Regions from separate parts of the Sorangium sp. So ce1014 genome, predicted to be linked through region 2. Evidence: riboswitches for the same ligand, from Rfam matches in the RefSeq annotation. Region 2 holds a riboswitch; each other region holds the start of a gene.
The links. A riboswitch is a leader RNA that binds a small molecule or an ion and turns the genes downstream of it on or off. The one in region 2 is predicted to bind cobalamin.
Positions count from the first base shown of each region.

Region 1 (9,923 bases), 1.1 Mb from region 2:
CGGCATGGCTGCGCGAACGATACACGCGCGCACCGCGGGTCGCGAGCCTGCCTCCCTCCGCCGCCGCTGCCGCCGCGAACGTCATTCCCTCGCCCCCGCGCACGCCAGGGTCGCGCGCTCGGCCACGCGGGCCTGAGCGCAGCACCCCCTCACTCCCAGTGCAGCGTCGCCCGCCCGATCGCCGTGAAGGGCCACCCCGGCGAGTAGTGGATCCCCGTGACCGCGGCCGGCTCGTACGGCAGCCGCGAGTCGCTCGCGAACTGGACCTCGCGCCACGTCGTGTCGAGGAGGTTCTGGACGTCCACGGCCACCTCGACGTTCCTCCACCGGAGCCCCGCGTTCGCGTCGACGACCGTGAACCCCTCGGCGGTGAGCGACTCGTCCTCGGTCGCGGGCCGCGCGCCGATCGCCTTGACCCGCAGCGCGGCGAACGGCGTGAACGCGCCGAACGTCGGGCGGACGCCGACCCCCGCGGTCAGCGTCCGCGTCGGCGCGAGGGCGACCGCGCTCGCGTTGCCGGCGTTCACGCGGAAGCGCGCGCGGGTGAAGGTCGCGTCCACGTCGGCGAAGAGCCAGCTCCCGAGCCGGTAACGCGCGCCGATCTCGACCCCGTAGCGCCGCGTCTGCCCCGACGCCTCGGTCACGCCGGCGTCGCCGCTCCAGACCAGCTCGGAGTCGAGATCGAGCAGGAACCCGGCCGCGCTCAGCGAGAGCCCGCGCACGGGCGCGACCCGCGCGCCGACCTCGTAGCCCGTCGCCGGGGTGATCAGCGTCGCCGCCCCCTGGGCCAGCACCACGCCCCGGGCGTCGTTCGAGTGGAAGCCGCGCCCGTAGTGGGCGAAGAGATCGACCCCGTCGATCGGCGAGACGATCGCCGTGAGCTTCGGCAGGAGCTGCATCTGCCCCTGGGCGCCGCTCGACCTGTTCCCGGTCGCCCGGAGGTCCTCGCGCAGGTCGTCCACGTTGACGTCGATCCACTGCCCGCGCGCGCCGAGCACGAGGCGGAGCCAGCGCCGGAGCCGGGCGTCCTGCTCGACGTAGACGCCGATCTGGCCCTCGTCGATGTGGGTCCGGTCCCTCTCCTCGAGCCGCTCGCGCGCCTGGTCGTGGTGGAGCGACTTGTCGATCCCGTCCGCGCGGAGCTGCGCGCCGAGCGAGGTCGTGAACCTCGCCCCCCCGAGCTCGAGCTGCTTGCGGAACCGGATTTCTGCGCCCGCGACGGTGCGGTCGTCGTTCTGCTCGATCTGATCGCCGTGGACGGGGTCCTCGCTGAAGAACGTGAAGTTCGAGTACAGCGTGAAGCGATAGCCGAGGAGGTAGGCCATCGCGCTCAGGTCGGCGTCCCGCCACGCGGTCGAGAGGGCGACGGACCCCATGTGCCGCGCGGTCGACCCGCCCTCGGTCGGATCGACCGCGCCGAAATGGTCGATGCACGGCTGTCCGAAGGCGGAGGGCGGCGGGTTCAGGCCGCCCTGCTCGCCCTCGCCGCACACGGCGCGCGCCGGGATCTGGCCGGAGCCGGACCAGGTCGATCCGTAGGACATCCAGGTCATCTGGACCTTCCCGGCGCCGCCGAGGTCGTGCGTCGCCCTCAGGAACACGTTGAAGCGCTCGAGCCGCTCCGGATTGAGGAACGGCCCGTCGTTCCGGTAGACCTCCGCCGCGGCCACCGCGCGCCAATCGTCGCCGAGATCCGGCGAGGCGATCACGAGGCCGCGCAGGATGCCGTACTGCCCCACGCTGAGCTGCGCGGTGCTCTCGTCGAGCTTCTCGGCGAAGCGGAGGTTGACGGCGCCCGCCGTGCCGAAATCGCCGATGCTCGCGTAATAAGGCCCCTTGTAGCCGTCGAGCCCTGTCACGAGCTCCGGGATCATGAAGTAGAGGTCGGTGAAGCCGTGCCCGTGGCCGTGGCTGACCAGGTTGACGGGCACCCCGTCGACGAAGAAGGCGACGTCGGTCCCGTGGTCCGCGTCGAAGCCGCGCAGAAAATACTGGTTCGCCTTGCCGCCGCCGGCGTGCTGCACGGCGAAGAGCCCGGGGACCGCCTCGAGGAGGTCGCCCGGCCGGAGCCTCGGCCGGAGCTCGAGCTCGCGGTACCCGACCGAGACGCGCGAGGCGGCCTCGCTGCCCGGCTTCTCCGCCTGCACCGTGACCTCGAGCGCGCCCCCGTCCGCGGGCGCCTCCGGCGGCTCGACCTCGGCGCGCGCCGGCCGCGCGGTGGCCAGCAAGAGGGCCAGTGCGGCCATCCGACCGAGCGGATGGCGGTGTTCGTGACCGATCGTGACCGTCTCGCGGAGCATTCGTGTCCTCCTTCGCTGCCATCGCGCGGAGCGGCGGCGGGCCGCTCGTGTCGAGCTCCGCGAGGAGGAAAAGGCGAATCCGGCGCGATGCGCTGGACCGACCCTCGCCCCCACGGGCGACCAGGAGGCATCGCGGGGGGCGGTTCGGGATCCGGGACGTGCGCAGAGATGCACCGGCTCGGACCTAACCGCCTCCCTCGAGGCTCCCAGGTCGAACCGGCATCGGATGTCTCCCCGTCGCCGGGCGCTGGCAGGTCTTCGGGCTCGCGAGCGCTCCGGCCGGGCCGGGTTCCTACTGTCCACCGCTTCCCAGCCCTCGCGGGCCAGTGCTTCGTGGGAGGTCGTTCTCGCTTACCGCTGCGGGGCAGCCCCGGAATTTCACCGGGTTCCCTATTCAGCCTGGGCAGGCGCCCAGGCACCAGCGCGGGCGCACCCTACGGTGGCGCCCCTCCGGCTGTCAATCGCTCCCGCTCACCTCGCCCGCTCGGCTCGCAGCGCTCGCGTCGCGGGCGGGCCGAACGTTCGAGCTCTAGCGAGGATGGGCTCGCTCCTCCGTGGAACGCGTGCTAAACGGCCGCCGCTGTATATATGCCGCGTAATGACCTCCGCAATATCGCCATCGTCGCCCACGTCGACCACGGGAAGACGACCCTCGTCGATCACATGCTCCGCCAGTCGGGCGCCTTCCGGGAAAACGAGGTCGTGGCCGAGCGGGTCATGGACTCGAACGACCTCGAGCGGGAGCGCGGCATCACGATCCTCGCGAAGAACACGAGCATCCGGTACCGCGGGGTCAAGATCAACATCGTCGACACGCCCGGCCACTCCGACTTCGGCGGCGAGGTCGAGCGCACGCTGATGATGGCCGACGGGGCGCTGCTCCTCGTCGACGCCGCCGAGGGCCCGCTGCCGCAGACGCGGTTCGTGCTCTCGAAGTGCCTCCAGCGCGGCTTCCCGATCATCGTCGTCATCAACAAGATCGACCGGAGCGACGCGCGCGCCCACGAGGTGCTCTCCGAGGTGTTCGACCTCTTCTGCGATCTCGAGGCGAGCGACCCGCAGATGGACTTCTCGACGCTCTACGCGGTCGCGAAGTTCGGCCAGGCCAAGCGCGAGCTCGAGCACGAGGCCACGGACCTCGTGCCGCTCTTCGAGACGATCCTCGAGCGGGTCCCCGGCCCCTCCGGCGACCCCGACGGGCCGCTCCAGGTCATCGTCTGCAACACGACCCACGACGACTACGTGGGCCGGCTCGCGGTCGGCCGCGTGGTCCGGGGCACCGCCCGGTCCGGCGCCGACGTCGCGCTCCTCGGCGAGGACGGGCAGTCGCGCGGCTACGTGAAGATGCTCTACGCCTACGAGGGGCTGAAGCGGGTCTCGGTCGAGAGCGCCGTCGCGGGCGAGGTGGTCGCCATCGCGGGGCTCGATGCGGTCACGATCGGCGACACGATCGCGGATCCGGCGAGCCCCGAGGCGCTGCCGCGGATCGTGGTCGAGGAGCCGACGATCAAGATGAAGATCGGCGTGAACACGTCGACGTTCGCCGGCAAGAGCAAGCAGTCGAAGTACCTGACGAGCCGTCACCTGAAGGAGCGGCTCGAGCGCGAGGCGATGAAGAACCTCGCGATCCGGGTGGAGCCGACCGAGGTGCCCGACACGTTCGTGGTGCTCGGCCGCGGCGAGCTCCAGCTCGCGATCCTCGTGGAGACGATGCGGCGCGAGGGGTACGAGATGCAGCTCTCGAACCCCGAGGTCGTCACGCGCGAGATCAACGGCGAGGTGATGGAGCCGGTCGAGCTCGTGGTCGTGGACGCGCCGGACACCTACGTCGGCATCGTGACCGAGCGCCTCAGCGGCCGGCGCGGCCGGATGGTGAAGATGACGAACCCCGGCTTCGGGCGCGCGCGCCTCGAGTTCCGGGTGCCGTCGCGCGGGCTCATCGGCTTCCGTGGCGAGTTCCTGACGGCGACGCGCGGGACGGGCCTGCTCAACACGATGTTCGACGGCTGGGCGCCCTGGGGCGGCCCGATGATGCGCCGCCCGACCGGCGCCATCGTCGCCGATCGCATCGGCGTGGCGACCCCGTACGCGCTGCACCACCTCCAGCCGCGCGGGATGTTCTTCATCGTCCCCGGCGTCGAGGTCTACGAGGGGATGATCATCGGCGAGCACAACCGGCCGAACGACACCGACGTCAACGTGATCAAGGAGAAGAAGCTCTCCAACGTGCGCAACCACGGCAAGGACGAGAACGTCCTCCTGGCCAGCCCGCGGCTGCTCACGATCGAGACGGCGATGGAGTGGATCGACGGCGACGAGCTCGTCGAGGTCACGCCCGACGCGGTGCGCGTCCGCAAGAAGGTGCTCGCGTGCAACCGCCGGGAGCGCCGCGAGGACGCGATCGAGCAGTCGCAGGCGGTGGAGTGATCGGCCGGGGGCGCCCGGCGGCGAGCGCCCCTCCCCTGCCCGCCTGGGTGTAGGCTCCCGGGGATGAGAACGACGCTGCTTTCAGCGCGGTTGGCTTCGCTCGTCGCCCTCGCGGGGGCGAGCGCCTGCGGCGGGAGCGTGGTGGTCGACGGCTCCCCGGACGGCGACGACGGCTCCGGGGGCGCGAGCGCGACGTCGAGCGCGAACGCGACGTCGCGCCAGAGCGCGGGCGTGGGCCCGCAGACGGCGAGCTCCAGCGGGACGGGCTCGGCCGAGTCCGTGAGGCCTCGTGCGATTTCTTCTGCGAGATCTTCGATGACACGGCGTGCCGGGAGCCCGGCTGTCGCGAGGCCTGCGTCGATCTGCTCTCCGAGCCGCGCCCCTGCAACGACCTGACCGCGCCGTACTTCGACTGCATGGGCGGGATCGTCCGCATCGGGTCGTTCATGACCTGCGAGGAGATCTCGGCGTGGCTCGATCCGCTCTTCGAGTGCCTGGGCTCCCGCGAGTCGGCGTGCGACACCGATTTCGTGCACATGGACTGCGCGCCTGCCTTCGAGGCGCACAGGGCCTGTCAGCTCGGCCAGGGCCGGTAGCCGGGGGCGCGCGTCACCGGGTCTCGCGCGGCCGCGCGCCGGGCCGCAGGGCGCCGCGCAGCGGCCCGAGGGCGTCGATGACGAACGCGACGAGCGCCTTGACGCGCGGCACCCCGCGTGTGTCGCGGTGCACCCCGAGCCACAGCGCGCGCTCGGGCGGCGGCGACGGCGGCGAGAGCAGGCGCAGCCCCGCCGTCGCGTCGCCCAGGGTGCGCGGCAGGCAGACGAGCCCGACGCCGGCGGCCCCCATGGTGGCCTGGGTCTCGCGGCCGTTGGTGCGGGCGGCGACGCGGGCTTTCGAGGCGACGGCGCGCAGCCATGACAGATCGGCGATGGCCGGCGGCTCGTCGTTCATCGTGACGAGGGCGTGGCCCTCGCACTGCCGGTCCCAGTCCGGCAGGCCGCGCTCGGCGAGGTAGGCCTCCGAGGCGTAGAGGCCGAAGGCGATCCGCGCGACCTCGCGCTGGAAGACCTCCTGGTGCTCGAACGCGGCGGGGCGAAGGGCGATGTCCGCCTCCCGCCGCGGGAGGCTGAGCCAGCGCGCATCCGCGATGAGGTCGACGGAGATGGCGGGGTGGCGCGCGAGGAAGGGAACGAGCAGCGGCCCGAGGACGCGGACGGCGAGCCACTCGGACGCGGTGACGCGGAGGTGGCCTCTCAGGCCTGCGTCGCGGCCGGAGGCGGCGCGCTCGGCGGCGAGCGCGCCCTGCTCCATGCGCTCGGCGTGGCCGAGCACGGTCTCGCCCGCGGCCGAGAGCGCGAACCCCGACGGCGAGCGCTGAAAGAGCTTCGCCCCGAGGCGCCGCTCGAACGCGTCGATGCGCCGCCCCACGGTCGGCTGGGTGACCTTGAGCGCGCGCGCGGCGGCCGAGAGGTTGCCGTGCCGCGCGACGGCGAGGAAGTAGCGCAGATCGTCCCAGTCGAGCATGACTCCCGCGCGCGGGGCGCGGCGGCCCGGGAGCGCGCCGCGCCATGCAAGGATGCATGGCGAGTATACGGCGATGGCGGATCGCCGGGCAACGGCGGAGCGCGCATGCTCTCCTCCACGCATTCGCGCGCTCGTCTCCGGCGCGTCTTCGCGTGCCCTGGCGCATAGTCGCCTCCTCTCCGCGTGGTTCCGCGTGGTTCCGCGTGGTTCCGCGTGATTCCACGTAATTTCGCGCGCTTCACATCGGATGATCCGATCGAGGACAGCATGCATTCGAGTCGTCGTGAATTCCTCAACCGCGTGGCCGGGACCGCCGCGACAGGCATCCTGGGCTCGGCCCCGCCGGCCATGACCGCCTCGTGCGTCGCCGAGCGCTGGCCGGCGCCGCCGCGGCCGGCGGCGGGCCCGAAGATCAGGGCCATCGCCTTTGACGCCTTTCCGATCCTCGATCCGCGGCCGATCGCCGCGCTCGCCGAGGAGCTCTGTCCGGGCAAGGGAGCCCTGCTGAGCGAGGCCTGGCGCACCCGGCAATTCGAGTACACGTGGCTCCGGGTCGCGGCCCGCGAGTACGCCGATTTCTGGCAGGTGACGGCGGACGCGCTGGCGTTCGCCGAGCGGGCGCTGCGGCTCGATCTCGGCGAGGACAAGCGGGCGCGGCTCCTCGGGGCGTATCTCGATCTCGAGGCGTGGCCGGACGTGCCGCCGGCGCTCGAATCGCTGCGGCGCGCGGGCATCCGGCTCTCGTTCCTGTCCAACTTCACGCCGCGGATGCTCGACGCCGCGATCGAGCGCTCCGGCCTGGGAGGCCTGTTCGATCACGTGCTCAGCACCGACCGGGCGCGGACGTACAAGCCGGATCCTCGCGCGTACCGGATGGCGCTCGACGCGCTCGGCCTCGATCGCGAGGAGATCCTCTTCGTGCCGTTCGCCGGCTGGGACGCCGCGGGCGCCCGGTGGTTTGGCTATCCCACGTTCTGGGTCAACCGCATGGGCCTGCCGGCCGAGGAGCTGGGCGTGAGCGCCGACGCGATGGGAGCGACCCTGACCGATCTGGTGGACTTCGTGACGGCGGGGGCGTGAACGACATCAGGGCGATGGCGGAGGAAGGTCGGCCCGCTCTCTGCAAACCACCCTGGCGCGCCCTTCGGCGCTGTCTCGGCGGCCGCGGGCGGCGCCGGCGAGCGCGAGCCCGAGCAGCGCCGCCTGGGCGAGGCAAGTCTCCAGCGCGGGGTAGATCCCCAGCGCGGCGAACCGAGGGAGGGGCAGCCCGTGGACCGGCAACAGCCCGCAGAGCTGGAAGGCGGCCACGCCGCGGCCGGCGAGCGGCACGCACAGCAGACAGGCGAGCCAGCCCGGAAAAGCCGCCCGGCGGAGCGCGGCCGTCCGTCTCACGCGGGTGGCCAGCGCCGCGCCGACGACGAGCAGCGCAAGCGCGACCAGGACACCGGCCACGGCGGGCGGCGCGACGGAGAGGGACACCCCGAGCGCCGCACCGAACCCCGAGAACGCCGCGCCAAAGCCGGCCAGCAGCGCGGTCGCGAACACGAACGCTCGGTCGTCCCGCGACGGATCGGGCGAACGCGCCTGCCGCGCGTCGCGCCGCCAGCCGAGCACCGCCGCGCCGGCGACGGCCGCGACCGCGAGCGAGGTCGTCGCGCCTGCCGCGAGCGTTCGCCAGAAGCCGGCCATGTGCCGCAGCGCCGCCGCGTCCCACGCGGCGAACGCGAGCAGCAGCGCCGCGCCCGACGCGACGTGGACGACACGCCTGCTCCGGGACGACGCGCCGGCGGCGAGCGCGGCGAGGAAGAGCGCCGCCGCGGCGAGCTCGCGCAGCAACAGGCGGCTCGAGACCTCGGCGACGAGCCGATCCGGCGCGCGCCCGGATCGCGCGAGCGCCACCTCGGCATAGGTCGCGTCGCGCAGGAGCGTCGCCGTACCGGCGTCCAGCGCCTCCGTCGTCGCGCCGGCCGAGAGCGCCGCTCTCAGGGCGAAGGCGCCGTCGCCGAGGTCGTTCGCGAGCGCCTCCTTCACGGTGGCGACGCTCGCCTCGGCCGCGTCGATGCCGTCGAGCTGGGCCGTGTCGAGCGCCTCGCGCGCGTCGACGGTCCGGCCCTCGCGCAGCGCGGCGCGCCCCCGGTCGAGGGCGGCGCGCGCGATGGAGAGGGGGTGCGACGCAGCCTCGGGACCGTAGGCGACGCGCCGCCGGAGCTCCGCGAGGAGCGCCCCGTGCCGCTCGGCGGGGATCCCGCGCGCCGAGAGCTCGACGCGGAGGTCCGCGTCGGAGCGGACCGCGAGCTCGACAACGGAGTAGTCCGGCCGATCGAGCGGCTGCGGGGCGGCGCCGGGCTGCGGGTGGTGGAGGGCGGCGACGTGGAACGCGAGGTCCCAGCGCTCGCGGGCGGAGAGAAAGGTGAACGGCACCATGGCCGTGCCATTGACGCCGAATCGAACGGCGGACTCGACACCCACCGGCGCGAGCTGCTCGGCGATGACCGCATCGTGGAAGTTCGCCGGGTGCGGGACCAGGCTCGCCGCCCGCCGCGTATCGGCGTGCCCCGTCGGGCCATGGCAGATGGCGCAGTTCTCCTGGTAGAGGGCCGCGCCGCGCTCCGCGTCGGGCCGCGAAAGCGGCGCCTCCGCCAGCCGGAAGCCGGCGGCGACCCGGTCGCGCGCGGCCCTGGCCGACAGGGCCACCTGATCCGCAGAGACCTTTGCCTCGACGAGCGCGCGCACGCCGGCGATGCCCTGCGCGAGGTCGCCCGCCCCGCTTTCCAGCGCGGACGGCTGGATGCGGGTGGCGATGTGGATCGCCTCGCCGAGCAGCGCCAGCTGCTCATCGTACTCGATGGTGCTCGTGACGGCGCCGTTCGCCACGCAGCCGCCATAGTCCATGGCGACATAGCCGAGCATGTGAATGAGGCGGCGCGCCTCGACCTCGGCCGGCTCCCCCACGTCCGCCAGCGCTGGTCGCTCGCCGACGAGCAGGACGGCGGCGACGATGGCCATCACCGTGGCCGCGCGGGCCGCCGCCGTCATGCGCCAAGACTCCGCCCGGAGAAAGAGAAATCGGAGCGACACATTCCCCTCACACAATCGAAATAGGTTTCATGGTAGCTTCCCGCGATTGTGCCGCGACCTCTTTGCTCGACGACAATGGTTTGAGGTCCTCCAGAATGTGCTCGCGCCGTGGGGCGCTACGGGTCGCTTTACCGCCTGGCAAGGAGCAAGAAGCCTGTGAAGGTTGACCTGCCGCTGCCGCTCGAGGCAACCCCGCGGCGAAGCCCCGGGGCCCATCCTCCAGGCGAAAGCAAGCCGACGCAACAGGGCGCAGGCCCACGGAAGCCCGATCGTCAGCACCGGATGACCGGGTGACCGGGTGACCGGGTGACCGGGTGACCGGGTGACCGGGTGACCGGGTGACCGGGTGACCGGATGCGCGCTCGAGCGCGTCACGTCCGCTCAACAGGTACGACGGAATCGCGTCGTGCTCTAAACACGCCCCGACTTCCCTCCCGCGTCGTGCAGAGACCGGAGGTGGCGCCGCCGGGTCGGAGCTCTCCGATTTCCGATGATTGCTCAACTGTGTTTGCGATAAGGTGGTAGCGGCGCGTTCACGTCCGATGCGCTGATCGCGCACGGTCTCATGCGCGAAGCGATCGCCGGCGTGACCGC
Region 1 is NZ_CP150356.1:1,489,376-1,499,298, reverse strand. It holds gene WME75_RS05660 (N-6 DNA methylase) at 1-6, opposite strand, end outside; gene WME75_RS05655 (TonB-dependent receptor) at 150-2,300, opposite strand; cobalamin riboswitch at 2,545-2,725, opposite strand; gene typA (translational GTPase TypA) at 2,889-4,727, shown strand; gene WME75_RS05645 (hypothetical protein) at 5,144-5,323, shown strand; gene WME75_RS05640 (LysR family transcriptional regulator) at 5,337-6,251, opposite strand; gene WME75_RS05635 (haloacid dehalogenase type II) at 6,519-7,331, shown strand; gene WME75_RS05630 (c-type cytochrome) at 7,338-9,287, opposite strand.
Region 1: linked by a shared signal. The riboswitch ahead of WME75_RS05655 (TonB-dependent receptor) and the one ahead of WME75_RS01615 (energy-coupling factor ABC transporter permease) in region 2 are both predicted to bind cobalamin.

Region 2 (9,923 bases):
GTAGAGCTCGCGGAGCTTCTGCTGCGCCTCCTCGTCGATCGGCTCGACGGTGAGCAGCGCCTCGTAGGCCGCGATGGAGTTCTGGACGTTCGAGAACTGGTCGAACCAGCGCCGCGCGACGGCGCGGTAGAGCCCCGCCTTCTCGGCGCGGCTCTCGGTCAGCTCGGCGAGGCGCTGCTGGTACGAGAGCAGGTCGCGCCAGCGCCCGAGCGCCTCGTAGATGCGGGTGAGCTCTCGCACGGCGCCGACGTCCTTGTCGTCGAGCTGGACGATCTGGGTGAGGACCGTGACGAGCGCCGCGTCGTTCTTGGCGCGGTCGCGGTAGATCCCGGCGATCTCGCCGAGCACCGCGACCCTGCCGGCGACGTCGTCGACGGGCGTGCGCTCGAGGTCCTGCCGGTAGAGCTCGACGAGGGCGTTGTACCCCTCGGTCTGGAGGTACAGGCGCTTCAGGGCGTCGCGCGCCTGGCGGTTCTCCGGATCGGTCCGGAGCACGGACTTGTACTGCTCGATCGCCTTGGCGGCGTTCTCCTGCGACTCGGCGAGCCGCGCGAGCTCGGTGGCGAGGGCGCGCTTCTCGGCGCCGTCGGGCACGGCGCGCTGCGCGTCCGTGAGGATGGTCGTGAGCCGCGGCTTGTCGCCGCGCTGCTCCAGGACCTCGCGGTAGAAGTTGAGCATCCCGGCGTGCGCCGGGTCGGCGCGCCGCACGCGGTCGAAGTAGGGCTCGGCCGCCTGGGGCTGGGCGCGCATGCGCCAGTGGACCATGGCGATCTGCACGAGCATGCCGAGCTCGTCGCCCGGCTTCACGCCGCCGCTGCGGAGCTGGTCCTCGTAGAGGGCGACGAGGCGATCCCAGTCGCCCGCGGCGGAGTACGCCTCGGCCAGGAACGAGAGCGCCTCGGGCTGGCCGGGCGAGAGATCGAGCACCTCCTCGTAGGCCGCGATGGCGCGGGCCGGGTCATCGAGGTGGGCCTTGATGGTGCGCGCCGCGCGGACGCCCGCCGCGATGCGGTCCTCCTTGAGCTCGGCCTCGGCCTTGACGAGCGACTGGACGCGGACGACGGCGTCCCAGTCCCCCGCGGAGGCGAAGGCGATCTCGGCGAGGTTGGCGGCCCGGCGGTTCTTCGGGTCGAGCTGGAGGGCGAGATCGATGAGCTCGCCCACCTTCGCGCCGAGCTCGGCGCGGCCGTAGCGGTAGCCGATGTCGGCCGCGCTCGTGGTGAGCGCGCTCTTGAAGGCGCCGTCGGTCGCGGCCTCGGCCTCGGCCACGTAGCGGTCCACGAGGTCGCGCCACCGCTCGCGCTTCGAGGCGTCGGTCTCGAGGGCCTCGGCGGCGTCGTCGTCGTCGGGGCGCAGCTCGAGCAGCCGCTTGTAGGCGGCCGTCGCGCGTTCCACGTCGATGAGCTCCTCGTGGTAGACGCGGGCGAGCTCCGCCTGCATCGCGCCCTCGACCGGGCTGCCGGCGGCGAGCGCGATCTCCAGCTCGAGGAGGCGAGCGACGGCCTGCCACTCGCGCCGCTCCTCGTGCCGCCCGCGCGCCGCGCCGAGCAGGCGCTCGACGTCACCGGCGCCCGCGCCGTTGTTCGGAGCAGTCACGGCCTCCGCGAGCTCGTTCCAGGCTGCCTCGTTCTCGGGCTCATCCTGCAGGCGCCCGAGGGCCATCCGAATCGTCTCAACGCTCATCGTATCTCCGCGGACCTCGCGAATTCGGTCCGGTCCGTTCACGGCCGGGCGAAGATAGCCGGGCAGACGACACGGTTTCAAGGATCCTCGCCCCCGCGGCAAAAGCGCGGGCGCAGCTTTCGCGCGCTTCTGCCGCGGGGACGGCCAGCGGGCGGGCCGTCGGCATGGGCGGTTCACCGCGCCCTCGGCTTCGGGTATCCACCACGGGCATGGAAGCTACGACGATCAAGCGCTTCGGGGTGATCGGCGCGGGCCAGATGGGGCGAGGCATCGCCCAAGTCGCCGCGGCCGCGGGCCTCGAGGTGGTCCTGTGCGACGTCTCGAGGCCGGTGGCGGAGTCTGGCAAGGCTCAGATCGCCGCGATCCTCGCGAAGCAGGTGGAGAAGGGGAAGATGGCCCCGGAGGCGCGGGAGGCGCTCCTCGGCCGCGTCGCGGTCGCGGACGGCATCGCCGGCCTGTCGGGGGTCGACCTGGCCGTGGAGGCGGTGACCGAGAGCTTCGACGTGAAGAGCCGGATCTTCAAGCTCGCGGACGCGGCGATGCCGCAGGGGGCGATCCTGGCGTCGAACACGTCGTCGATCTCGATCACGCGGCTCGCGGCGGTGACCGGCCGGCCTGAGCTGGTCATCGGGATGCACTTCATGAACCCGGTGCCGCTGATGAAGCTCGTCGAGCTCATCCGGGGGGTGCAGACGTCGGACGCGACGTACGAGGCCGTCCGGGCCCTCACGGTGGGGCTGGGCAAGACGGTGATCACCTCGAAGGACCAGCCCGGGTTCATCGTGAACCGGATGCTGATCCCGTTCCTGAACGAGGCGTGCTTCGCGCTCCAGGAGGGGCTGTCGACGCCGGAGGACATCGACGCGGGGGCGCGGCTCGGGCTGAACCACCCGATGGGGCCGCTGGAGCTCGCGGACCTGATCGGGCTGGACACGGTGCTCTCGATCGCGGAGGTGCTGCACCGGGAGTTCGGGGACTCGAAGTACCGGGCGCCCACGCTGCTGCGGAACCTCGTGGCGGCGGGGTGGTACGGGAAGAAGAGCGGGCGGGGGTTCTACGTGTACGACGAGAAGGGGCAGAAGACGGGGAGGGCCGTGTAGGCGGCTGCGCTGCGGCGCGCGCGGCGGCGCCAGCGGGGGCGGGGGTGGAGGGACGCCGCGCTATCCGCGAGATGCGAACATTTTTGGCGGTCCGGGAGACAGCCTGTCCACGCGATTGCCCACGACCGCGTGCGGTCTGCGTCCAGGAACGCAATGAATACATAGCAGGCCCAGACGGGCACGAAATGACGCCTTCCGGGGCGCAAGGCAGGCGCTTCCCCCCGGCGCCGGGCGCTGCTAACCCCACCCCATGACCGCTCAAGAACAGCAGCCGGGGATCTCTGCTCGCGGTACGCTCCAGTTCGTCGCCGTCGAGCGCGCGGGCCACGTCGCCACCGTGACCATCCAGCGGCCCGACAAGCTCAACGCCCTGAACCCCGCCGTCCTCGGCGAGCTCACCGCGGCCTTCCGCGACCTGCTCGCGCCCGCCGAGGGCAACGAGGTCCGCGCGGCGGTGCTGACCGGCGCCGGCAAGGCGTTCGTCGCCGGCGCCGATATCGCGGAGATGGCCGCCATGAACAGCATCGCCGCGAAGCGGTTCGCCGACGCAGGCCACCGCCTCGGCGACCTCATCGAGACCGCCCCGTTCCCCGTGATCGCCGCGGTCAACGGCTTCGCGCTGGGCGGCGGCTGCGAGCTCGCCCTCGCCTGCGACTTCATCTACGCCGCGGAAGGCGCCAAGCTCGGCCAGCCCGAGGTGAACCTGGGCGTCATCCCAGGGTTCGGCGGCACCCAGCGGCTGCTGCGACGGGTCGGGCCCGGACGCGCACGCGAGCTCATCTACTCAGGCGACATGATCACCGCCGAGCAGGCGCTCTCGATCGGGCTCGTCAACGCCGTCTTCCCGGCGACCGAGCTCCTCGCGCGCGCCCGCGACACCGCCCTCAAGATCGCCTCGCGCGGGCCGCTCGCCGTCGCCGCCGCCAAGCGCGTCCTCCTGCGCGGCGAAAGCCTCGACCTCGCCGCCGCCAACGAGCTGGAAGCCCAGGCCTTCGCCGCGCTCTTCGGCAGCGACGACCAGCAGCTCGGAATGAAGGCTTTCCTGGCGAAATCCCAGGCCGCATTCATTGGAAAGTGAGTTTCCGAGCCGCCCGCCAGATGGCAAAAAAATACCGCGCATCATGCTGGAGGGGGGCCAGACATGACCGCGGCAGGGGGACCGCGGCGACGTGGTGAACGTCCGCCGCGGTGCTCAAGAAAACCCGCACGCGCTCCGGGCCGGGGGGGGAAACCGCGCCGGTGCGCATGCGGTGATCAGAGTGTGGCACCCGAGGGCAGGTTGTCGATAACAAAGTGCAAGGCATGCACGCGGGTGAGCGAATTGCGCCCGGCACGAGGACAGCCAGACGACCGCACAGCGCAGACGCCGCCCATTCCCGCGAATGCGCGTTCGAGCCGGGCATACCCGTGCACGGGAGACAGCCTCCGGTGGAGTCCATTTTCGCGTTCTCGGAAAGGAGAACACGAGAGCCCGCCGCCCCCTCTCACGGCAGGCGCCGCGACAAAGGGAGCCAGGCACGGAACACCTGCTCACAAGTAAAGAGCCAGGACGAACAAGGCACACTGCCGCGAGAAAACCACCGGAGCGGGCGCTGCGCGCACCAGGCGCGCACGCTCCGAGAGGGCCCAGCACCCGCGCCGCGCGCACGGGGCGGCGCCGCCCCGAGAGGACGCCGGAGCCAGCAGCGACCCTGAGGTGAACAAGTAAAGAGACTTTAACTACAGAAGCACAAGGCTTGCAGCATTTTCGAGAAAGCTTTGCCTCGTGCGTCTCGGTCAATTTCTCCTTCTCCTTCTCGTCCGCGCCTCCGATTCCACCATTGCACAGGGCGCGATCCCGTGTGGCGCTGCCGGTCGGCTCGACAGGGCGGCGCCATCAGCGCACGGCACACCGCGGCAGCGCCGGGACCGTCCGCTCGCCGCGCCGCGAGACGAGCGCCTCCCCGCGATCGCGGCGCGACGTCCTTGACGCCGGGCGCGAAACGGGACTACCGAGATCCATCTGACAATCTACGCCTCGGGTGCCCTCAGGGCATAACAGGGAAGCCGGTGCAAAACCGGCGCGGTACCGCCACCGTGAGTGGGGAGCTGCCTCCGAAGACCACTGGGCCTCATGAACGGGCCTGGGAAGGTGGACGCAGCGCTGGGAGCTCGAACAGCTCCCTGAACCCATGAGCCGGGAGACCTACCCGAGCCCCCCACGAGGTGCAGCTTGCGCACGTCTTCGTGGCGTTCGGGTGCGGACCTCACCCGGAGCGCCGAATTCGGTCCCCACGGCCGTGCCGTGTCCATCGCCTGCGTGTTCCTGGTGACGCTCCTCGCGGCCCGGCCCGCGGCCGCCATGCACCTCGCGGAAGGCGTCCTGCCGCTCGGCTGGTGCGCGGTCTGGAACGCGATCGCCCTGCCCTTCGTCGCGATCGCCCTCCACCTGCTCCGGCAGCGCACCCAGCAGGACGTCTTCTACAAGCCGTTCGTCGGCCTCGTCGCCGCCGCCGTCTTCGCGATCTCGTGCATGCCCGTGCCGGTGCCGACCGCCGGGACCTGCTCCCACCCGTGCGGCACCGGGCTCGCCGCGGTGCTCATCGGCCCCTGGATGGCCGTCCTCGTCACCGTGGTGGCGCTCCTCATCCAGGCCCTCTTCCTCGCGCACGGCGGGCTCACCACGCTCGGCGCCGACGTGGCGTCGATGGGCATCGCGGGCGCGTTCACCGGGTACCTCGCCTTCCGGCTCGCGCAGCGCTGCGGCGCGAGCCTCTGGGTCGCGGGGTTCCTCGCCGGCGTGACCTCGGACTGGGCCACGTACGCGACCACGGCGCTCGAGCTCGCGCTCGGGCTCGCTGGCGAAGGGTCGGTGACGTCCATGTTCACCGGCGTCGCCCTCGCCTTCGTCCCCACCCAGCTGCCGCTCGGCCTCCTCGAGGGCGCCATGACCGCGGGGGCCCTCGTCTTCCTGCGCGCCCGGCGGCCCGACATCCTGGAGCGGCTCCGGGTCGTCCCGCTCGCCGCGGGGGCGTCGTGACGCGGCGGGTCGCGCAGCGCGCGCTGCCCGCGTTCGCACGGCGCGCGCGCGCCGCCGCGCCAAGGCTCGCCGCCGCGCTCCGGCTCACCGCCGCGCTCCCGGCTGCCGCCGCGCTCTGGCTCGTCGCGTGCGGCAACGCCTCCTGGGACGGGGTCGACGAGGCCGTGATCCGCCGCGTCGCCGAGGACGCGGGGCGCCACGACACGGGGCCGCTGTTCGCGGGCTTCGAGGGCGATCTCCTGCTCTTCGCGTTCCTCTGGGCGGGGCTCCTCTCCGGCTTCGCCCTGGGCTACTTCTCGCGCGTGCTCTTCGTCGAGCGCGCCGGTCAGCCCGCCGGCGAGCCCGGCGGCAAGCCCGGCGTCGAAGGCCTCCGTGCCGACTGATCTCCCCGCGCGGCTCCGCGACGTGGATCCCCGGCTCCGCCTCGGGGCCGCCGTGGCCGCGTGCTGCGTCGCCGCGGGCGCGCGCTCGCCCTGGACGCCGGCCGCGCTGCTCGTCGTCGCGTGCGCGGCCCTCCGCCTCCAGGGTGTGACGGCGGGCGCCGTCCTCCGCGCGTTCGCGCCCGCCGCGTGGGTCGGGGGGCTCGCGGCCGCGCTCGCGCTCGCGCTCACCCCGGGGGAGCCGCTCCTCGCGGGCGCGCCGTTCCCGCTCGACGCCCTCACGCGCGAGGGCGCCGGCCGCGCCGCGGCCATCGCCGCGCGCGTCCTCGCGGCGGCCGCGGTGCTCCGATGGCTCGCCAGCGCCGCCGCCCCCGCCGAGATCGAGGCGGCGCTCGCCGGGCTCGGCGCGCCCGCGGCCCTCGTCGAGCTGCTCGCGCTCGCGCGGCGCTTCGCCGGCGTGCTCCAGCGCGCGGCCGACGGCGCGTGGAGCGCCGCCGCGCTCCGCGGCGGGTTCGCGCACCCGCGCGCCGCCGCGCGCTCGGCCGGCGCCATCGCGGGCGTCGTGGCGCTCCGGACCCTGGAGCGCTCCGAGCACGCCGCCCTCGCGATGCAGCTCCGCGGCTACAAGGGAAAGCTCCCCGTCGCCGACCGCCGGGCGAGCGCGCCCGCCGCGAACCTCGCGTTCGCCGCCGCCGCCCTCGCGGCGCTCGGGCTCAGCGTCGCCGCCGGCGAGGCGGGATGAGCGCCATCGCCCTGCGCGCCCCCCGCATCGGCTATCGCGGCGCCGAGCCCGCGCTGCGCGACGTGCGCCTCGACATCGCCGAGGGCGAGTCCGTGGCGGTGCTCGGCGGCAACGGCGCCGGCAAGACCGCGCTGCTCCGGACGCTCGTCGGGCTCCTCCCCGTGCCCGGCGGCAGCGTCGAGATCTCGGGCCGCCGCGTGGGCTCGCCCTCGGACGCCGTGGCCGCGGGCGCCGCGCTCGTGCTCCAGGACCCGGACGACCAGCTGCTCGGCGCGACGCTCCTCGACGACGTCCTGTTCGGCCCGAGGAACCTCGGCCTGCCCGCGCCCGAGGCGCGGCGCCGCGCCGAGGCGGCGCTCTCCGCCGTGCAGATCGCGCACCTCGAGGGCCGCGCGATCGAGGCGCTGAGCTTCGGCGAGCGCAAGCGCGCGTGCATCGCCGGGATGCTGGCGATGCGGCCGCGCGTGCTCTTGCTCGACGAGCCGACCGCGGGCCTCGACCCGGAGGGCGAGCTCTCCCTCTGCCGGACGCTGCGCGCCCTCTCCGAGCAGCAGGGGACCACGCTCGTCGCCGCGACGCACGCGGTCGATCTCGTGCCGCTCTTCGCGACGCGCGCGATCCTGCTCGGCGACGGGCAGGTCCTCGCGGACGGGCCGCCGCGGGAGGTGTTCGCGCGCGGGGAGCTCCTCGCGCGGGCGCGGCTCAGGCGGCCCTGGGTCGCGGAGCTCTGGACCCGGATGAGCCCGTCCCCCCCGCGGGGCCACGCAGGCCTTCCGCTCACCCTGGAGGAGGCGCTCGCATGCATGACGATGGGCTCCTGCTGATCGGCCACGGCAGCCGCGACGCCGCGTCGAACGCCGAGTTCGAGGCGCTCGTGGCCGACTACCGCGCCTCGCGCTCCGGGATCGTCGTGCAGCACGGCTACATCGAGCTCGCGACGCCCTACCTCGCCGACGCGCTCGCGGCGCTCGCGGCGCGGGTGTCCCGGGTGGCGGTCGTGCCGCTCTTCCTGTTCGCGGCGGGTCACGTGAAGAACGACATCCCGCTGGCGCTCGAGCAGGCGCGGGCCGCGCACCCCGGCGTGCGCTTCTCGGCGGCGCGGCACCTCGGCGTGCACCCGGCGCTCGCGGAGGTCGCGTTCGAGCGCGCCGCGTCCGTGCTGCCGGACGACCCGGCGGCGCGGGCCCGGACGGCGCTCGTCGTGGTCGGGCGCGGGGCCAGCGACCCGGACGCGAACGGCGATTTCTGCAAGATGGCGCGCCTCATCGGCGAGGGCCGCGGGCTCCAGCTCGTCGAGCCGACCTTCATCGGCATCACGCGGCCCTCGGTCGAGGAGACGCTCGATCGCGTCGCGCGCCAGCGGCCCGAGCGCGTCGTCGTCCTCCCCTACTTCCTCTTCGCCGGCCGGCTCATGACGAAGCTCGCCGAGCAGGTCGATCGCTTCGCCTCGACGTACCCGTGGATCCGCGCGTCGCTCGCGCCCCACCTCGGCCTGTCGAGCGCGCTCTTCGGGCTCGTCGACGAGCGCGCGCGCCAGGCGCTCGCCGGCGAGTCGCCCCTCCCCTGCGACACGTGCATGTACCGCACCGCCATGCCGGGGCTCGCCCAGGAGGTCGGTGGGCTCAAGGCGATGCTCTACAGCGTGCGCCACACGCTGACGCACACGCAGGCGTCGAACCACCTGCACGCCCACCGCCCGCTGCGCAAGCACGTGCTCGTCTGCGGCAATGCCGACTGCGTGGACCGCGGCAGCCTGGCGCTGCTCGAGTCGCTGCGCCGCCGCCTGAAGCAGGCCGGCCAGCAGCAGCAGATCCGCGTGACGAGGACGTCGTGCATGGGTCGCTGCGGCGAGGGGCCGACGGTCGCCGTCTACCCCGACGGGGTGTGGTACCGCGGCGTCCGCGAGGAGGACGCCGAGGACCTCGTGGAGGAGCACCTGCTCGGCGACCGGCTTGTGGCGCGGCTCGTCGACGACATCATGCAATGAGGCGCGGCGCCCGGAGCCGCGCTCGAGCATGGATTTCTGACCCGCGGAAATAGTCCTCGAGGTCGCTCTCGATGAGGGCATCCCGAGCGCCGGCCAATTTGACTCATTTGTCCTATTGAGTCATATGAGTTCTGTGGCAGTTCGGCGCCCCGACAAACCCCGCGACCCTGCGCGGCGCACCAGGATCCTCGAGGCCGCCAAGCGCCACTTCGTCGAGCGCGGCTTCAAGGGCACCCACCTCGACGCTGTCGCCGCCGAGGCCGGCTGCGCGAAGGGTGCCCTCTACCTCGAATTTGCCGACAAGGAGTCCCTCCTGCGCGAGGTGGTCGAGCAGTCCTTCGCCACGATCCGCGTCCGCTTCGCCGCCGAGGTGATGGGCCTCGAGTCCCCGCTCGATCGCCTCGTCGCGACCCTCCGCTTCGCCTACCGCCAGCAGGCCGCCGAGCCCCTCTTCGGCAAGCTCCTCCGCGAGGACCCCGACCTCCGCGCGCTCCGCCTGCTCGACGACGCCGCGAGCGCCGCCGCCGCGAAGGCGCAGATCGCCCAGATCAGCGGCTGGGTCGACGAGGGCATCGCGCGCGGCGAGATCCGGCCCGACGTCGATCGCGACGCGATCCCCTTCGTCCTCGGCGTGCTGCGCTTCGCGCCCCAGCACCTCGGGCTCGTCACCTCGTCCGGCCTCTTCGCCGGCGAGCGCACGCTCGACGCGATCGTCGACATCTTCCGCGCCGGCCTGGCCGCGCGCCCCGCGGCGCCCCCCACGGAGACGACCTCCACGAACGCGATTCCCACAGAGCAGCGCGCGACCGCGTCGCGCGCGAGGAGCAAGCGATGAACCAGGCGATCGAGGTGAATGCGCTCGGCAAGCGCTTCGGGAAGGTCACGGCCGTCGACGGCGTGACCTTCGCCGTCGCGGCCGGCGAGATCTTCGGCTTCATGGGGCATAACGGCGCCGGCAAGACCACGACGTTGCGCATGCTCCTCGGCCTGACCCGGCCGACCGCGGGCTCCG
Region 2 is NZ_CP150356.1:399,983-409,905, reverse strand. It holds gene WME75_RS01630 (tetratricopeptide repeat protein) at 1-1,683, opposite strand, end outside; gene WME75_RS01625 (3-hydroxyacyl-CoA dehydrogenase family protein) at 1,893-2,783, shown strand; gene WME75_RS01620 (enoyl-CoA hydratase/isomerase family protein) at 3,034-3,861, shown strand; cobalamin riboswitch at 4,786-4,990, shown strand; gene WME75_RS01615 (energy-coupling factor ABC transporter permease) at 5,068-5,802, shown strand; gene WME75_RS01610 (hypothetical protein) at 5,799-6,185, shown strand; gene WME75_RS01605 (CbiQ family ECF transporter T component) at 6,175-6,924, shown strand; gene WME75_RS01600 (energy-coupling factor ABC transporter ATP-binding protein) at 6,921-7,748, shown strand; gene WME75_RS01595 (CbiX/SirB N-terminal domain-containing protein) at 7,724-8,911, shown strand; gene WME75_RS01590 (TetR family transcriptional regulator) at 9,045-9,746, shown strand; gene WME75_RS01585 (ABC transporter ATP-binding protein) at 9,743-9,923, shown strand, end outside.

Region 3 (9,923 bases), 4.9 Mb from region 2:
GATCGTTCGAGCGGCCGTCTATGGCGCTCCCCCTGCGCTCGGGGGCGGCGAGTAGCTCGTGTGCAACCCTGCCACCCTGGAGATCGGACAAGACAAGATGAGTGATGACGTGGCTGAACGCTCGACCGAGCGCAATCTCGACGGAACGACGACGGAGTACTTCGATGTCCCGCCGGCGGAAGAGGCGTATCGTGAGCTGGTGAGGGTCCTGTTCGAGGACCACTGGAGCGCCATCGATTTCGGCCCGTGCCTCCAGGGCGCCGTGTTCGAGCTCCGGTTCGCGAGCAAGCCCCGGGTCGGTTACCTCGACGGCTACTTGACGATCGGGCCGGACGAGCCCGGCGCATGGCACTTTCACCTCTGCGTCGGAGCCCACAAGGGGACGAAGGCGCGGCCCACGCCGCCGGAGCTCGCGCGATGGCGGCAGTGCGCGCGCGCCGCGTTCTACTGCGACCGCGACGCGGAGGGACGCTCGAGGAGCTGGGGATTGAGGCTCTGGAACGGCCGGAACGAGCAGATGATGACGGTGTTCTTCCCGAACCCGTGGCTCGACCAGGAGCGCATGAAGCCCGTCAAGGAGCCCGACTGGTCGAGGCTCGCGCTCTGGATGGACCTGCGCGCGCGCTTCGCGGGCGTGCCGGCCGAGCCCGCGCCGGTCGATGATCCTCGGCGCCCGCGGATGTGCGGATAGCGGCAACGTCAGCTCGCCCGGCGGCCTGAGCGAGGGGCCCCGGATCCATCCTTTCTGTCGCCGCTCGCCTGCCGGCGCCTCGTCGGCTGGGCTGGTAGCACGATCTTGAAAGATCGTGCTACCAGGCTCGACCGTGTGTTATGGCGCGGCCCGCCTGGCTGGGCAAAGGGGCTGAAATGACCTCCCGATGGGTGTGGATCGCGGGTGCGATGGTTTCCCCCTGTCGCGTTCCTCGGCTGCGCTGACGAGGGCGAGCCTGTCGATGACCTCTGGCGCAGCGCGCGGGAGGGCAGATCCTCGGTCGAGGAGCGACCCCGGCCCTCCGGCGGCGGACCGGAGGCGCGTCACCGGCCCCGCAACAGCCGGCCGATCAGCTCAGTCGTCCTGGCCGGATCCCTCCGCCCCGTCGCGCACGCCCTGCACACGCACGCGACGCCCCGCGCCTCCTGGGGGACCCGATCGAGCACCGCTGCGGGTATCGACACCTCGAAGCACCAGCATGTCGGCGCCCCCCCGGCCACCCCGCACGCATTGGCCTCGTCGCAGAGCGGACACCGCGACGTATCGATGTCGGCACCCGTCACGTCGTCACGCCGGCGAGCCGCTGTCGAGCGAGCCGCGCCGCCTCCACCATGTTGACCAGGGCCGCCTCGACCTCTTCCCAGCCGCGGGTCTTGAGCCCGCAGTCCGGGTTCACCCAGAGCTGATGGCCGGGCAGCACGCGCGCTGCGACCTCGAGCAGATTGACCATCTCGTCGAGGGTCGGCACGCGCGGCGAATGGATGTCGTAGACGCCCGGGCCGATCTCGTTCGGATAGCGGAAGCGCGCGAAGTCGGCGAGGAGCTCCATCCTGGAGCGCGACGTCTCGATGGAGAGCACGTCGGCATCCATCGCGGCGATGGAGTCGAGGATGTCGCCGAACTCCGAGTAGCACATGTGCGTGTGGATCTGGGTCTCGTCGCGGACTCCGCTCGTGGCGAGCCGGAACGCGTCCACGGCCCATCGCAGGTAGGCTCCCCAGGCGTCGCGGCAGAGGGGCAGCCCCTCGCGGATGGCCGGTTCATCCACCTGGATCATCGCGATGCCGGCGGCCTCGAGGTCGGCCACCTCGTCCCGGAGCGCCAGCGCGATCTGCGCGCACGTCTCGCTGCGGGGCTGATCGTCGCGCACGAAGGACCACTGGAGGATCGTGACGGGCCCCGTGAGCATGCCCTTCATGGGCCTCGCCGTGAGCGACTGCGCGAACGTGGACCACGGGACGGTCATCGCGGAAGGGCGCGACACGTCCCCGAAGAGCACGGGCGGCTTCACGCACCTCGAACCATAGCTCTGGACCCACCCGTTCTCGGTGAACGCGAAGCCGGCGAGCTGCTCGCCGAAGTACTCCACCATGTCGTTGCGCTCGAACTCGCCGTGTACGAGGACATCGAGCCCGATAGCCTCTTGCCTCTTCACGCAGCGCTGCGTCTCGTCCTTCAGGAATCGCTCGTACTGCTCCGACGTCATCCGACCAGCGCGCAGCGCGGCGCGAGCGCCGCGGACGTCGCCTGTCTGAGGGAACGAGCCGATCGTCGTCGTGGGGAACGCCGGGAGGCCGAAGCGCGCGCGCTGCTTCGCCGCCCGCTCGGCGAACGGCGACGCCCGGCGCAGCATCCCATCGTTCACTGCGTCGACCCGCGCGCGGACCCCCGGGTTCCGGGTCCGCTGCGAGGCGCGCCGCGCGGCGAGCGCGCTCCGCGCTTCGTCGAAGGCCGCCGAGCTGGGCGAGCTCGTCGCGGCGGCGTCGGCGAGCGCGCGGAGCTCGGCGAGCTTCTGCGCGGCGAAGGCCATCCAGCGGAGCAGCTCCGCGTCCAGCTTCTTCTCGACGGAGAGGTCGGCGGGCACGTGGAGCAGCGAGCACGAGGGCGCCACGAAGACCCTGTCCGGCCCGAGCGCCGTGACCGCGCGTCGGATCCGCCGGTGCGCGGCGTCGAGATCGGTGCGCCAGATGTTTCGGCCGTCGACCACGCCCGCGGAGAGGGACATCGACGGCGGGAGCGCCGCGAGCGCGGCGTCGAGCTGCTCCGGCGCGCGCACCAGGTCCACGTGGAGCGCATCGAAGCCCGACCCCGCGGCGAGCGCGAGGTTCTCGCCGAGCGCGCCGAAGTACGTCGCGAGGAGGACGCGCGGTCGCCGCGCGCACGCGGCGAGCCGGGCGAACGCCCTCTGGCAGGCGTCCCGAGCGCGCGCGTCCAGGTCCAGCACGAGGCACGGCTCGTCGATCTGGACCCACGCGACGTTCCGCTCCGCGAGCGTCCCGAGCAGCGCCTCGTAGACCGGGAGCAGCCGATCCAGGAGATCGAGGGGGCTGGCGCCGGCCGGCGACCCCGGCGCGAGCTTGGAGAGGAGCAGGAACGTGACGGGTCCGACCACCACGGGGCGGGTCTCGACGCCGAGCGCGCGCGCCTCCTCGATCTCGCCCACGATCTTCGACGCTTCGAGCTCGAACTGCTGACCAGGATCGAGCTCGGGGACGATGTAATGGTAGTTCGTGTCGAACCACTTCGTCATCTCCAGGGCGGCGACGTCGACGCCCGCGGCGCGGTCCTGGAGACCCCGCGCCATCGCGAAGTAACGAACGAGAGGATCGGGGATGGCGCGATAACGCGCCGGCACCGCGCCGACAGCGACCGTCATGTCGAGCATGTGGTCGTAGAGCGAGAAGTCGTTGCTCGGGATCTGATCGATGCCCAGCGACCTCATCGCCGACCAGTGCCGGCGACGGAGCGTCGACGCCGTCGCCTCGAGCTCGCTCGCCGGCGAGCTCTTCGACCAGTGGCTCTCGAGCGCTTTCTTCAGCTCTCGAGCGATGCCGAAACGCGGATAACCTAGACACGTTGCGAGCACGGACATGGGAGTCCCTTTCTCCTTTTCAGGATTGTGCGATCGATCGGAACGGTGGGACGCTCGTCGGCTTCCCGTGCGTGTCGAGCGCGACGAGGACGAAGCGGCCGCGGGTGGCGAGCTGCCGATCTCCGCTGATCAGATCCTCGGCGTAGAGGCCAACCTCCACGGTCATGGAGGAGCGCCCGGTGGCGGCGATGCTCGCCACGAGCTCGACGAGCTGACCCTGCCGCACAGGCACATGGAAGTCGACCTTCTCGCTGCTCGCGGTCACCACCGCGCGGCGCGCGTAGCGCGAGGCGAGGATGAAGGCCGCCTTATCCATGAGGGCGAGCGCCTGTCCGCCGAACAGCGTCCCGTAATGGTTCGTTTGCCCGGGAAAGACCATCTCGACGAGCCGAGCCTCGGTGATGAGCCCGGCCTCGATGCGCTCGATCTCAGAAGGAGGCATCGAGGACGACCTCCCCGGAGACGCCGACCTGATAGGCCGAGACGCGGCGCTCGAAGAAATTCGTGACCTCCTGGACATCCTGCAGGTCCATGAAGGAGAACGGGTTCTTCGCCCCGTAGCGCTTCGGCATGCCGAGCGTGGCGAGCCGCTGGTCGGCGCAGAACTCGAGGTAGCGGCGCACGTCGCGCGCCGACATGCCCGCGACGCCGGCGCCGAGGAGATCCTCCGCGAACCGTGCCTCGCAGTCGATCGCCTCATCCATCATGTCGGCGATCGACCGCGAGAGTCCGGCGTCGAAGAGGTCGGGCTCCTCGCGCCGCACCGTGCTCACGACCTCGAACGCGAAGCGCATGTGCGCGCTCTCGTCGCGGAAGACCCAGCTCGTCCCCGCGGCGAGCCCGTGGAGCAGGCCGCGCGAGCGCAGGAAGTACACGTACGCGAACGCGCCGAAGAAGAAGAGCCCCTCGACGCACGCGGCGAAGCAGATGACGTTGAGGAGGAACTGCCGCCTCGCGGCGCGCGAGTCCAGCCGCCCGAGCGACTCGATGGAATCGATCCACCGCATGCAGAAATCGGCCTTCGCCCGGATCGATGGGATGTTCTCGACGGCCGCGAAGGCGCGGTGACGGTCCTCGGGATCGGGGATGTACGTGTCGAGGAGCGTCAGGTAGAACTGGACGTGCAACGCCTCTTCATAGAGCTGCCGCGACAGGTACATCCGCGCCTCCGGGGCGTTGATGTGCCTGTACAGGTTGAGCACGAGGTTGTTCGCCACGATGGAGTCACCCGTGGCGAAGAACGCGACGAGGCGCTGGACGAGGTGCCGCTCCGCGCCGGTCATCTTCCGCAGGTCGCCCACGTCCGTCGAGAAGTCGACCTCCTCCACGGTCCACGTGTTCCTGATGGCGGCGCGGTACATCTCGAAGAAGACCGGATAGGCCATCGGGCGCAGGGTGAGGCAGTGGCCCGGATCCAGGAGGCGCGCGGGGCGGCTCAGGCGGCTCATTGGCAGGCCTCGCACGCTTCGGGGTTCTCGAGCGCGCACGCCACGTCCGCGGCCGCCTTCGCCGCGGGCACCCACCCGCGCTCGGGGTGCGGCTCGGCGCCGCCCCCGGGCGTCCGGTCCGGCGCCGCGTCCACGGTGGCCTTGGTGATGCGCGTCGCGGGGCGCGATCGCAGGTAGTAGGTCGTCTTGAGGCCCTTCTTCCATGCGTGGAAGTACATGCTCGACAGCTGACCGATGGTGGGGGTCTCGACGAAGAGGTTCAGCGACTGGCTCTGATCGATGAAGGCGCCGCGATCCGCGGCCATGTCGATGAGCGAGCGCATCGGGATCTCCCACGCCGTCCGGTACACGGCGCGGACCTCCTCCGGCAGCTCGTCGAGGCCCTGGGCCGAGCCCTCCGCGAGCTTGAGCCGCGCGCGCACGGCGTCGTTCCAGGCGCCGTGCCGCTTGAGCTCCGCGACCAGATAGCGGTTCATCTGCAGGAAATCCCCGGACAGCGTCTCGCGCTTGAAGAGGTTCGACACCTGCGGCTCGATGCACTCGCAGCAGCCCGCGATCGACGCGATCGTCGCGGTCGGCGCGATGGCGACGAGCAGCGAGTTCCGCAGCCCCTCGGCGCGGACGCGGGCGCGGAGCGCCTCCCAGCGCGCCGTGTCCTCCGGGACGGAGTCCCACGCGTCGAACTGGAGCTCTCCGCGGGCGGCGCGCGTCTCGTCGAACGACGGGTGGCGCCCCTTCTCGGCCGCGAGGTCCGCGGACGTCGAGAGCGCGTGATAGTACACCTCCTCCGAGATCCGCCGCGAGAGGTCGCGCGCGGCTGGGGCGTCGAAGGGCAGACGCATCTGGAAGAACACGTCTTGCAGCCCCATCAGCCCGAGCCCCACCGGCCGCCAGCGGAGGTTCGAGCGCTGGGTCGAGGCGATGGGATAGTAGTTGAGGTCGATGACGCGGTCGAGCTGGCGGACCGCGCTCTGCACCGTACGCGCGAGCTTCTCGAGGTCGAACGCGACCGCGCCGTCTTCCCGCAGGGCCGTGTGGCGCGCGAGGTTGATCGAGCCCAGGTTGCAGACGGCCGACTCCTCCTTCGAGGTCACCTCCAGGATCTCGGTGCACAGGTTCGAGAGGTGGACGGTGCGGCCCGGCAGCGCCGTCTGGTTGCACGCGCGGTTCGACTTGTCCTTGAACGTCATCCAGCCGTTGCCGGTCTGCGCGAGCGTGCGCATCATCCGCGCGTAGAGCTCGCGCGCCTTCATCGTCTTCCTGGCGAGGCCCGCCGCCTCGGCCTCGGCATAACGGCGCTCGAACTCGTCTCCGTAGAGATCGGGCAGATCGCGCACGTCCTTCGGATCGAACAGGCTCCATTCGCCGTCGGCCTCGACCCGCTTCATGAAGAGGTCCGGCACCCAGCTCGCGAGGTTCAGGTTGTGCGTGCGCGCGGCCTCGTCGCCCGTGTTGTCGCGCAGCGCGAGGAACTCCTCCACGTCGGCGTGCCACGGCTCGAGGTAGACGCAGCAGGCGCCCTTGCGCTTGCCGCCCTGGTTCACGGCCGCCACCGACGCGTCGAGCGTCTTGAGCCACGGCACGATGCCGCTGGAGTGCCCGTTGGTGCTCTCGATGAGCGAGCCGCGTGACCGCACGCGGTGGTAGGCGAGCCCGATGCCGCCCGAGAACTTCGAGAGCATCGCGACGTCGGTGTAGCGCTGGTAGATGGTCTCGAGGTGGTCCTCCGGCGAGTCGAGCAAGAAGCAGCTCGAGAGCTGCTCGTGGCCCGTGCCCGCGTTGAACATCGTGGGCGAGCTCGGGAGGTAGTCGAGCGACGAGAAGAGCCGGTAGAGCTCGATGGCCTGCGCCGCCGTCTCGGAAAGCGCGCACGCGATGCGCAGGAAGAACTGCTGCGGCGTCTCGACGACGAGGCGCGTCTCGGGGTGCTTGAGCAGATAGCGATCGTAGAGGGTCCGCAGGCCGAAGTACTCGAGCTCGTTGTCCCGCCCCGGCTCGATCGTGTCGTTCAGCTTGCGGGCGTTCTGCGCCACGAAGCCGTGGAGTCGCTCGTTGATGAGGCCGAGCCGCCGCCCGAGGGCGATGGACTGCGAGAAGGCGTGGATCTCCTGGTTGCGGACCTCCTTGTCGATATAGGTGGCGAGCAGGCGCGCCGCGAGCTTCGCGTACTGGGGCTCATCGGCGATGAGCGAGGCCGCCGTCTGGATGGAGAGCTGATCGAGCTCGCGCGTCGTCGCGCCGTCGTAGAGGCCGCTGATGGTCTTTGTCGCGACGCGGAGCGCGTCCACGTCGGACAGGCCGGCGCAAGAGCGGCTCACGGCCCGGACGATCTTGTTGACGTCGACAGGCTCGCTCGATCCGTTCCTCTTCTTCACCCGCATCGTCGTGTGCGGGAGTGCGTCCTCGGCGCCGCGGGTGCTCGTGTGGGGCGTGTGGAGCGCGCGCAACGGCGCCGCGCCGTTGCTCCTCATCGACGTATCGCTCAGCATGGCAATCCTCCTCGTCGTGCTTCGTTCGGAGCGGTCCCGGACCGCTCGCGTCGATGCCGCGAGAGCGAAGAAGCCAGCCGATGCGCACGGGGCGCGTGCTCTTCAGGAGAGAGCCTTCGGACCGACCGCTCGCCCCCGCGGGCGAAAGGAAGACGACGCGGGAGGGGGTCGGAACCGGGACAAGCGCGAGAGTCGGCGCCAGCTCGGACCTACCGCCCTCCCACGAGGCTTCCAGGTCAAACCGGCGCGGGATGTCTCCCCGACGCAGGATGTTGGCAGGTCTTCGGACTTGCGAGCGCTCCGGCTCTCGCCGGGTTCCTACGGTCCACCGCTTCCCAGCCCGGAGGCCAGTGCTCGTCGTGGAGATCGTTCTCGCTTACCGCTGCGGGGCAGCCCCGGATTCGCACCGGGTTCCCTTTTGAGCCCCGGACCGAAGCCCGAGGCACCAACACGAGGTACTACATATTGTGGTGCGCGGCGCTGGTCAAGCGATATGTTGGGGGTGGGCCGGCATTCCCCCGTTCTGCTTTCCTCACTGCTTCCTGGTTCCTTGGCGTCATTGCGGTTCGCTTCCCGGCCGACTTCCCGCAGCAGAGGTAGAGCTAGGGGCAGGACGCGTTTACGATCGCCACGGCGTCGAGATCGAAGATGCCCGTTGCGCCGGTCAAGTCCGGCCGATCGGTGATCCGCACGTAACGCGCGAAGCTGAGCTCGAGGTCGGCGAGGTCGAATAGATCGCCGCCCGCGACCTCGGGGTCGGTCGGATCGATGGAGCTCGTGTCGGGGTTCGCGAGCACGGGGTGCCAGCCGGCGCAGGAGCCGTAGGCGGCCGCCGTGGCCGTGCACGGGAAGGCTATCCAGTCGACGCCGTTCTGGCTCACCTCCACGGTCGCGAGCTCGGCGAACACGGTGGTCGGGCCCGTCTGGAACGCGTTCTCGAAGACGATGAAGTCCGGTCCTGGCCTGTCGAGGATGAGATTGCCCGAGAAGCCGAAGGTGACGGTGCCGCCGTTGCCGAGAGACACCACGTCGGTCGAGCCAGCGCAGCAACCCCCGCCCTTGGGAGGACCGAAGGCGATGCCCGGGAATCTGTCCTGCCCATAGGTCTGGCCCGGCCCGAAGAGGTGGCTTACCACCTCGGAGGCGAACACCGTTTCCGCGCCCGTGCAGCCCTCGCCGCCGCCGCCGCCGCCGCCCGCGGCCCCGCCGCCAGCGCCGCCGTCACCAGCGCCGCCGTCACCAGCGCCGCCCGCCCCGCCTGAACCCCCTGCGCCGCCGGTGGCGTGCTCTCCGCCAGTGCCGCCGTCGCCCCCGGCACCCCCAGCGCCGCCGTCGCCCCCAGCGCCGCCCGAGCCGCCGGTGCTCGTCGCGCCGCCCGCGCCGCTCCCGGCGTCGCTCGACGACGTGGTTGCCCCGCCGCCCGATCCGGTGGCCCCTCCCTGACCGGCCGCGCCGCCGGATCCCTGCGCGGCCGTTCCTCCCATTCCCCCGGACCCGCTCTCGGACGGCGAGTCCTCCGAGGAACAGGCGATGATCGTGAGAACCGACAGAAGCACGCTCGCGCGCGCGATGCGAAACACCATGAGACCTCCGAGGGCGGGCGCGCGACGCGTCGGAACGCGCCCGACGCGTCGCGCGGCCCGCGTGCTGATCAGTAGAACGGCGCCGACGTACCGTAGCGCGCGGAATGGATGTTATAATCGGTGCTGTTGATGCTCCCATCCCCGTTGAAGTCGGCGTGCTGGTTGTATCCGGAGTTGCCCAGCTGGGTGTTCCACGCCGCCATCAGGATGTTGTAATCGTCCGTGTCCACGTCGTCGTCGTTGTCGAGATCCGCGTCCGCGATGTTCCCGAAGCCGTCGCCGTCGGTGTCGCGCTGGTTCGAGTTCGCGGTGAGGTAGGCGTTGTCCGCGCCGTCGGGCACGCCGTCGCTGTCGGAGTCCGGCGCGCCGTCGGGGAAGTACAGCGTCACCTTCGGCGTCACCCAGGTTTCCCAGAAGTCCGAGGCGCTTCCGGCCGAGTAGCACTGCCCCGCGGGGGACGAGTACTCGTCGCCCGACGGGTTCCAGACGATCGCCAGGGCGCTCGTGTGGCCGACGAACGCGATGGGCGAGGTCGTGCTGTCGTCCTCGCAGACGTCCGGCGCGAGCTCGAGGTACTGCGACGAGCTCGCCTCGTTCACCGGCGTCTGGCTGCCCCCGACGACGCTCGCGACGACGCTGGCGCGGATGAGCGCGGCGTAGCCGTTCTCGCTCGCGCCGCCGACGCCGAACGCGTCTCCGCCGCCCACATGCAGGGTGTCGTCCTCGTCGAAGCCGAGCGCCGCCGCGTTCAGCACGTTGCTCGCCAGGAGCGAGCCCTCGCTGCCGCCATACGCGTAGGCGTTCCACGTGCCATTGATG
Region 3 is NZ_CP150356.1:5,335,168-5,345,090, reverse strand. It holds gene WME75_RS20395 (ABC transporter substrate-binding protein) at 1-55, shown strand, start outside; gene WME75_RS20390 (DUF7676 family protein) at 110-691, shown strand; gene WME75_RS20385 (cysteine-rich CWC family protein) at 1,036-1,275, opposite strand; gene metE (5-methyltetrahydropteroyltriglutamate--homocysteine S-methyltransferase) at 1,272-3,584, opposite strand; gene WME75_RS20375 (acyl-CoA thioesterase) at 3,604-4,026, opposite strand; gene WME75_RS20370 (ribonucleotide-diphosphate reductase subunit beta) at 4,013-5,032, opposite strand; gene WME75_RS20365 (ribonucleoside-diphosphate reductase subunit alpha) at 5,029-7,521, opposite strand; cobalamin riboswitch at 7,779-7,986, opposite strand; gene WME75_RS20360 (hypothetical protein) at 8,124-9,104, opposite strand; gene WME75_RS20355 (hypothetical protein) at 9,173-9,923, opposite strand, start outside.
Region 3: linked by a shared signal. The riboswitch ahead of WME75_RS20365 (ribonucleoside-diphosphate reductase subunit alpha) and the one ahead of WME75_RS01615 (energy-coupling factor ABC transporter permease) in region 2 are both predicted to bind cobalamin.